Linked DNA regions of Streptomyces sp. SN-593. The protein of the gene in region 1 interacts with the protein of each later gene in a pairwise test. Links are inferred from orthologs where the notes say so. Each region holds a gene or a part of one and is shown on either strand. Other genes may lie near its edges.

Evidence for each region.
Region 2: the proteins of dnaE (region 1) and RVR_RS19845 interact in binary tests that used the Escherichia coli proteins (3 or more experiments, as listed by UniProt). The link is inferred for Streptomyces sp. SN-593 from one-to-one orthologs.

Annotation. Positions count from the first base shown.
Region 1 is NZ_AP018365.1:1,850,850-1,855,298, forward strand. The notes cover bases 131-4,271. They hold dnaE (DNA polymerase III subunit alpha), read right to left. Parts: upstream 3,895-4,271; coding sequence 331-3,894; downstream 131-330. Other genes in these bases: RVR_RS07730 (hypothetical protein), read left to right, coding at 131-251; RVR_RS07740 (hypothetical protein), read left to right, coding at 4,058-4,271. Also shown: more of RVR_RS07730, read left to right, coding at 78-130; more of RVR_RS07740, read left to right, coding at 4,272-4,449. UniProt on the Escherichia coli protein: DNA polymerase III is a complex, multichain enzyme responsible for most of the replicative synthesis in bacteria. This DNA polymerase also exhibits 3' to 5' exonuclease activity. The alpha chain is the DNA polymerase catalytic subunit.
Region 2 is NZ_AP018365.1:4,734,473-4,737,635, forward strand. What follows is about bases 292-3,146. They hold RVR_RS19845 (pyridoxal phosphate-dependent aminotransferase), read right to left. Parts: upstream 2,434-3,146; coding sequence 1,150-2,433; downstream 292-1,149. Other genes in these bases: selD (selenide, water dikinase SelD), read right to left, coding at 292-907; RVR_RS19850 (DUF2617 family protein), read left to right, coding at 2,796-3,146. Also shown: more of selD, read right to left, coding at 1-291; more of RVR_RS19850, read left to right, coding at 3,147-3,163. UniProt on the Escherichia coli protein: Shows aminotransferase activity with methionine and histidine as substrates, and to a lesser extent also with phenylalanine.

The DNA.
Region 1 (4,449 bases):
ATGCGGCCTTGGTCCCCCCGTGTCAGTCTGATTGCGGCCCATCGGCCGACTCTCCCCCCCACCAGGAAGGCACGATCGTGGCGAAGAACCGCAACCAGAACCGTCCGCAGCGCGACCGCCAGGACGAGCGGTCCCACCCGGCGGGCGAGGCCCAGGAGCAGCACGGCAGGAGCGCCCAGGCCGAGGAGCACATGATGCCCGCGAGCACCCGCGTCGCGCGCAAGCAGCAGAAGAAGTTCGGCCACAACTGATCGCGCCGCACGCGCACTTCACGGACGCGGGGGTGCCCCTCACGGGGGCGCCCCCGCGTCCGTCCGCCCGCCGCCGCGCTCAGGCCACGCCGAGCCAGACCTCCGCGCCGAAGGAGACCTTGATCTCCGAGGCCACCGTGGTGGGATCGACGAGGAACCCCAGTTCGTAGACGGTGGTCTTCTGCGGTCCGGCGACGCGTGCGCGCACCGGGCTCTCACCGGGGTGCGAGGACAGGATGCGGCGCAGCTCGTTGATGGCGTCGTGGCGCAGGATCCGGTGCTCGCGGAAGGCGAGCTGCACCGGGGGCTTCCCGCCGCTCTCCGCCGAGGACACGTCCAGCTCCGCCAGTTCCGAGCCGATGATGTTCATCGTGCCGTCGCGGTCCTGCGCCCGACCGCTGATGGAGACGACGCTGTCGGGGATGAGGGCGTGTCCCACGAGCTGGTAGGTCGCGGGGAAGAAGCAGACCTCGATGCTCGCGTCGCGGTCGGCGAACGTGACCGCGGCCCAGGCGTTGCCCTGCTTGGTCATCTTGCGGTCGACACCGGTGATGAGCCCGGCGACCTTCACCGGCCGCTCCTGGCCGGACGCCAGCAGTTCGGCGAGCGTGGTGTCGCGGTTGCGGGCGAGGATGTGCTCGGTGCCGTCCAGCGGGTGCGCCGAGACGTACAGGCCCAGCATGTCCCGCTCGATGGCCAGCAGTTGCTTGCGCGGCCACTCGGTCTCGGGGATCGCGAAGTCCAGCCCGAAGGTCGGCGTGTCCTGGCCGGGCCCGCCCAGGCTCGCGAACAGGTCGTCCTGGCCGTACGCCTCGGCCTTCTTCACCGGGACGATGGCGTCGACCGCGTCCTCGAAGACGGCGGACAGGCCCATCCGCGTGTGGCCGAGCGAGTCGAACGCGCCCGCCTTGATCAGCGACTCGATGGCCCGCTTGTTCAGGACCGGGATGCTCACCTTGTCCAGGAAGTCGGCGAACGAGGTGAACAGGCCCTTCGACTTGCGCGCGGCGATCAGCGCCTCGATGACGCCCTCGCCCACGTTCCGCACCGACTTCAGGCCGAACCGGACGTCCTCGCCGACGGCGGTGAACTCGGCGACCGACGCGTTCACGTCGGGCGCCAGCACGTTGACGCCGCTCTTGCGGGCGTCGGCGAGGTAGATGGCCGCCTTGTCCTTGTCGTCCCCGACCGAGGTGAGCAGGGCCGCCATGTACTCGGCCGGGTAGTTCGCCTTGAGGTAGGCGGTCCAGAAGGACACCAGTCCGTAGCCGGCGGTGTGGGACTTGTTGAACGCGTACCCGGAGAACGGGAGCATGACGTCCCAGAGGGCCTTGATGGACTCCTCGGAGTACCCGTTGGTCTGCATGCCGCCGTGGAACTTCTCCCACTCGGCCGCCAGCACCTCCGGCTTCTTCTTGCCCATCGCGCGGCGCAGCAGGTCGGCGCCGCCGAGGGTGTAGCCCGCCAACTGGCGGGCGATGGCCATGATCTGCTCCTGGTAGATCAGCAGGTGGAAGGTGTTGCCGAGGATCGGCTCCAGGGCGTCCTTCAGCTCCGGGTGGATCGGCTCGACGGCCTGCCGGCCGGTCTTGCGGCTGGCGTAGTTCATGTGCGCGTTGGCCGCCATCGGACCCGGCCGGTACAGCGCCAGGGCCGCCGCGATGTCCTCGAACCGGCTCGGCTCCATCGCCTTGAGCAGGGTCCGCATGCCGCCGCCGTCGAGTTGGAACACGCCGAAGGTGTCACCGCGGGCCAGCAGCGCGTAGGTGTTCTTGTCGTCCAGCGGGATGTTCTCGGTGCTCAGGTCGACACCGCGGTTCTCCCGCACGTTCTGGATCGCCTGGTCGATCACGCCGAGGTTGCGCAGGCCCAGGAAGTCCATCTTGACCAGGCCCATGGACTCGCACGACGGGTAGTCGAACCCGGTGATCTTCGTGCCGTCCTTGCGCATGTGCAGCGGGATGCGGTTGGTCAGCTTGGTCTTCGACAGGATGACCGCGGCCGCGTGCACACCGGTGTTGCGGATCAGCCCCTCGACGCCCTTGGCGCTGTCCACGACCTTCTGGACGTCGGGCTCGTTCTGGTACAGCGCCCGGATCTCGCCGGCCTCGCCGTAGCGCGGGTGCTCGGGGTTGAAGACGCCGTCGATCGGGATGCTCTTGCCCATCACGTCGGCCGGCAGCGCCTTGGTGATCCGCTCGCCGTGCGCGAAGGGGTAGCCGAGGATCCGCGAGGTGTCCTTGATCGCGTTCTTCGCCTTCAGCTTGCCGAAGGTGTTCACCAGCGCGGTGTACTCGTCGCCGTACTTCTCCACCACGTAGGCGACCATCTGGTCCCGCTTGCGGTCGTCGAAGTCGAGGTCGACGTCCGGCGGGTTGATGCGCTCGGGGTTGAGGAACCGCTCGAAGAGCAGACCGTGCTCCAGCGGGCACAGCTCGGTGATCCGGGTCGCGTAGGCCACGATCGAGCCGGTCGCCGAACCACGGCCCGGCCCGACCGGGATCTTGTTGTCCCGCGCGTGCCGGCAGATGTCCGCGACCACGAGGAAGTAGGAGGAGAAGCCCATCGGACCGATGACCTTCATCTCGGTCTCGAAGCGCTCCAGCACCTCCGCCGGGATCGGGTCGCCGTAGCGCATCGCCAGGCCCTTGAGGACCTCCTGGCGCAGCCACGACTCCTGCGTCTCGCCCTCGGGGACGTCCGGATACTGCGGCATCTCGTCCTCGAGGTCGAAGACCTCGTCGTACGCCTCGATGCGCTCCGCGATCAGCAGCGTGTTGTCGCATGCCTCCGGCAGTTCCCGGAACAGCTCCCGCATCTGCTGCGCGGTCTTGAGGTAGTAGCCGGTGCCGTTGAACTTGAAGCGGTTCGGGTCGTCCTTGTTCTTGCCGACGCCGATGCACAGCAGGTTGTCGTGCGCGTCGGCGTGCTCCTCCAGCACGTAGTGCGCGTCGTTGGTCGCCAGCAGCGGGATGTCCAGTTCCTTCGCCAGCCGCAGCAGGTCGCCCCGGACGTTGCGCTCCAGGTCCAGGCCGTGGTCCATCAGCTCCAGGAAGTAGTTCTCCTTGCCGAGGATGTCCTGGTAGGAGGCCGCGACCTTCTTCGCCTCGTCGTACTGGTTCAGCCGGAGCCGGGTCTGGATGGCGCCCGACGGGCACCCGGTGGTGCCGATGATGCCGCCCGCGTGCTCGGAGATCAGCTCCATGTCCATCCGCGGCTTGCCCGCGGGGAACTGCCCGGTGTAGCTGGCCTCCGTCGACAGGTAGAACAGGTTGCGCAGGCCCTCGACGTTCCGCGCCCACATCGTCATGTGGGTGAAGCGGCCGCCGCCGGAGACGTCCTTGCTCCCCTCGCCGTCGTCCGACATCGCCCGCTGGCCGCCCGGGCCCCAGAACTCCTGCTTCTTGTACCGGCGGTGCGAGGGCGCCACGTACGCCTCGATGCCGATGATCGGCTTCACCGAGTCGAAGCCCTTGGCGACCTGCTGGAACTCGTAGGCCCCGAACATGTTGCCGTGGTCGCTCATGGCGATCGCGGGCATCCCCTGCCGCGCGACCTCGGTGAACATCGGCTTCAGGCGCTGCGCGCCGTCGAGCATCGAGTACTCGGTGTGGTTGTGCAGGTGAACAAAGCTGTCGGCCACCGGGCTGGCACCTCCAGGACGATCGCGGGGGAGGCTCCCACCCTAGTGCGCCCGGCCCCGCACCTCCGCCGCCGCTCCCGCTCCTCCCCCGGCGAGTCCACCTTCGTATTGTTGTCCGACTTTTAGCTCACCCCTACAGGTTCCCGTGGCACACTCTGTGCTCATGGAGACCATGGGCGAGATACGTCCGCGGCTGAGGGCGGCGCGCGCCGCCCTCTTCGCCGCGCTCTGCGTCACGCTCTCCTCCACCTCGCACGTGCTGATGGCCCGCCGGCCGCTGCCGCTGACCGTCGTGCTGGCCGCCTTCGCCGCCGTCTTCGCGCTGGCCTACGCGCTCGGCCGGCGCGAGCGCGGGTTCTGGGCGATCAGCGGGATGATGGTGCCGCTGGAACTGGCCGTGGACACCGTCTTCACCTCCGGCCAGCAGTCCTGCTACGGACCCCGCGGCGGCCCGGTCACCGGTTCGTGGCGGTCGCTGCACGAGGCGGTCGTCTGCCACGGCCAGGTCGGCTCCCGGCTCCCGGCCGTCTCCCCCGCCCAGGCGGCCACCGACCA
Region 2 (3,163 bases), 2.9 Mb from region 1 along the record:
TCTCCTCGGGCCGGAGTGCCGCCAGCCCCTCACCGCACACGTCCCGCACGTACTGCGTGTTGGTCTCGAAGGCCGAGGTGTGCGCGCCTCCCGCTGCCAGGTCCCACACCCGGTCGAGAACGGGAAGGGACGTCGGCGACAGGGTCGCACCGAGCCGGTCCCTGACGCACATCTCCTTGAGGTGGCCGAGCAGTCCGAACCCGGTCACGTCGGTCGCCGCGTGCACCGCCCCGCCCAGCGGGCCCTCGACCAGGTCGACGAGGAACGCGTTGGTCGCCGTCATGGCCTCCACCGCGGGGCCCAGCGCAGCCTCGTCGATCAGCCCCGCCCGGCAGGACGAGGTCAGGATCCCCACGCCCAGAGGCTTGGTGAGCACCAGGGCGTCGTCAGGACGGGCTCCCGAGACGAGGAGCCGCCCCGTCGCATTCGGCACACCGACCACCGCGAAGCCGAGTTTGGCCTCGGGATCGACCACCGAGTGGCCCCCGACCAGCGCGCACCCGGCGTCGGTGAGCACCGCGGCGGCGGCATCCAGCGCGTCGGCGAACTCCTCGGTGCCCGCCCCCGGGGGCACGCAGGCGACGCTCAGGGCGAAGCGGGGCACCATGCCGGCGACGTAGACGTCCGAGAGCGCGTTCGCGGCGGCGATGCGTCCGTAGTGCACGGGTGAGGGAACGACCGACGTGATGAAGTCGACGGTCAGGCCGAGGACCCGGCCGTCCCCGAGTTCCACGGCGGCGACGTCCGCCATGTAACGGGAACCGAGGTCCTGCCCGTCACCCTGCCCCGCCAGACGCGCGAACCTCTGGGCCGTCAGGGCGGGCACCTTGCGCGCGCAACCACCGCAGCGCGCGGTCTTCCAGAGTTCGGTGCGCGGAACACTCGTCGAATCCGGGTTGCTGACCATGTGGCGTACGGCTCCCATCACCTCGGGCGGAGGGGCCCACAGCGCCTCGGACCCGGCGGCCCTTCCAGCGCGGGTCCGGTACACCCGACCAGCCGATCCGGCCCCTCCGGTCGAGACGCTCCCACCCACGGGGGCCCGCCGCTGCCGGGTCCGCGCCGATTGGTGCCCGCAGGGCCCCCAACGTCTGCCACAGAAGGACCGATCGGCGGACAGCTTCCGATATCACCCAGGCGCGGACATCCTCAGACGTTGGACAGTTGACGTAGGCGGTCGGCGGCTTCGCGGAGGAGGTTCTGCTGTTTGCAGAAGGCGAAGCGGACCTGGGTGCGGCCGGCGGTGGGGTGGTCGTAGAAGACGGAGTTGGGGACGGCGACGACGCCGGCGCGTTCGGGGAGGGTGCGGCAGAAGGTCAGTGCGTCGGTGTCGGGGGCGAGGTCGGCGATGTCGGTCGTGATGAAGTAGGTGCCCTGGGGGCGGTAGACCTCGAAGCCCGCGGTGGCGAGGCCGTCGGCCAGGATGTCGCGCTTGGCCCGCAGGTCGTCGCGCAGACCGGTGAAGTACGCGTCGGGCAGCGCGAGCGCCTCGGCGGCGGCGTACTGGAACGGCCCCGAGGCGACGTAGGTGAGGAACTGTTTCGTGGTGCGCACCGCCGCGACCAACTCGGCCGGACCGGTGACCCAGCCGACCTTCCAGCCGGTGAAGGAGAAGGTCTTGCCGGCCGAGGAGATGGCGACGGTGCGCTCGCGCATGCCGGGCAGGCCGATCAGCGGGACGTGCTCGGCGCCGTCGTACGTGATGTGCTCGTAGACCTCGTCGGTGACGACCAGGAGGTCGCGTTCGACGGCCAGTTCGGCGATCGCGGTCAGCTCGTCGCGGGTCAGCACCATGCCGGTGGGGTTGTGCGGGCTGTTCAGCAGGAGCAGTCGGGTGCGCGGGGTGACCGCGTCCCGCAGGGCGTCGAGGTCCGGGCGGAAGTCGGGTGCGCGGAGCGTCAGGGGGACCCGGCCGCCGCCCGCCATGGCGACGCAGGCGGCGTAGGAGTCGTAGAACGGTTCGAAGGCGATGACCTCGTCGCCGGGTTCGAGGAGCGCGAGCATCGCGGCGGCGATGGCCTCGGTGGCGCCCGCGGTGACCAGTACCTCGGTGTCGGGATCGACGTCGAGCCCGTAGAAGCGCTTCTGGTGGCCGCTGACGGCGGCGCGCAGTTCGGGGACGCCCTGGCCGGGCGGGTACTGGTTCCCCCGGCCGTCCCGCAGTGCCCGGACGGCCGCCTCGCGGACGGACTCCGGGCCGTCGGTGTCGGGGAAGCCCTGGCCGAGGTTGATCGCCCCGGTCGACACCGCCAGCGCCGACATCTCGGCGAAGATCGTCGTGCCCAGGCCGGCCAGCCGGCGGTTCAGGAACGGGCGGCGGGCGCCTCCGGGGCCACCGGAACCCCCGGGGCCACCGGAGCGGCCCGTTCCGACCGTTCCGACCGTCCCGTCCGGCTCGCCCGCCGTGCCCGCCGCCCCGGCCGTGCCCGCCATCGCGTTCCACCCGCTCTCCACGTGCCCGCCGATCGATCAGCCGATGGTACCGGGTTGTCATATCGGAACACCTGAACTCGTAAGCGCTCCAAGGGATGGAAAGTACGCACAGATGGGTAAAAACGCTGAACGGGGAGCACGATCCGTGGTTCCGTTGGTCCCGGATCTCCTCGGGGCCTCCCGATCATCCAGATCACCCCGAATCCGCTGGGCCGAGCCAGGTCCACCGCGATCCGTGCCGAACCACCCCTGATCCACCCGGCCCCCACCGGCGCAAGCCACCGCACCTTCGCCTCGCGGCGGGGCGGGACGGCCCGTCCGCGCCGCGTGGGCGATCCCCAGCGTGCCCGCGGAGCCTCCCCATGCTCACCACCATTGACACCGCATACACGGACACCCGGGCGGGCGACCTCGCCTGGTGCCTGGACAAGGACGCGCTGCCCGCGCTCGCCACCCTCGGCGTGCGGGTCGGCGACGCCGCGGCACTCCGCGCCGATGTCGAGCTACGCCTGCTCGGTGCCTCCCACCAGGTGCTCGTCGACGCCGGCGGCGACGGCTGCTCCGAGACGGTGGCGTGCCTTCCGGGCAGCCAGGCGCCGCTGCCGTTCGGCGTCTCCCGCCGGCTCGGCACGTGGGAGTACGAGTTCGCGGCCCGCATCGAGCACCTCTCGCTCGGCTCCTTCACCGCCCGCGCCCAGGAGTTGCTCGCCCTGGTCGCCGACCACCCGCA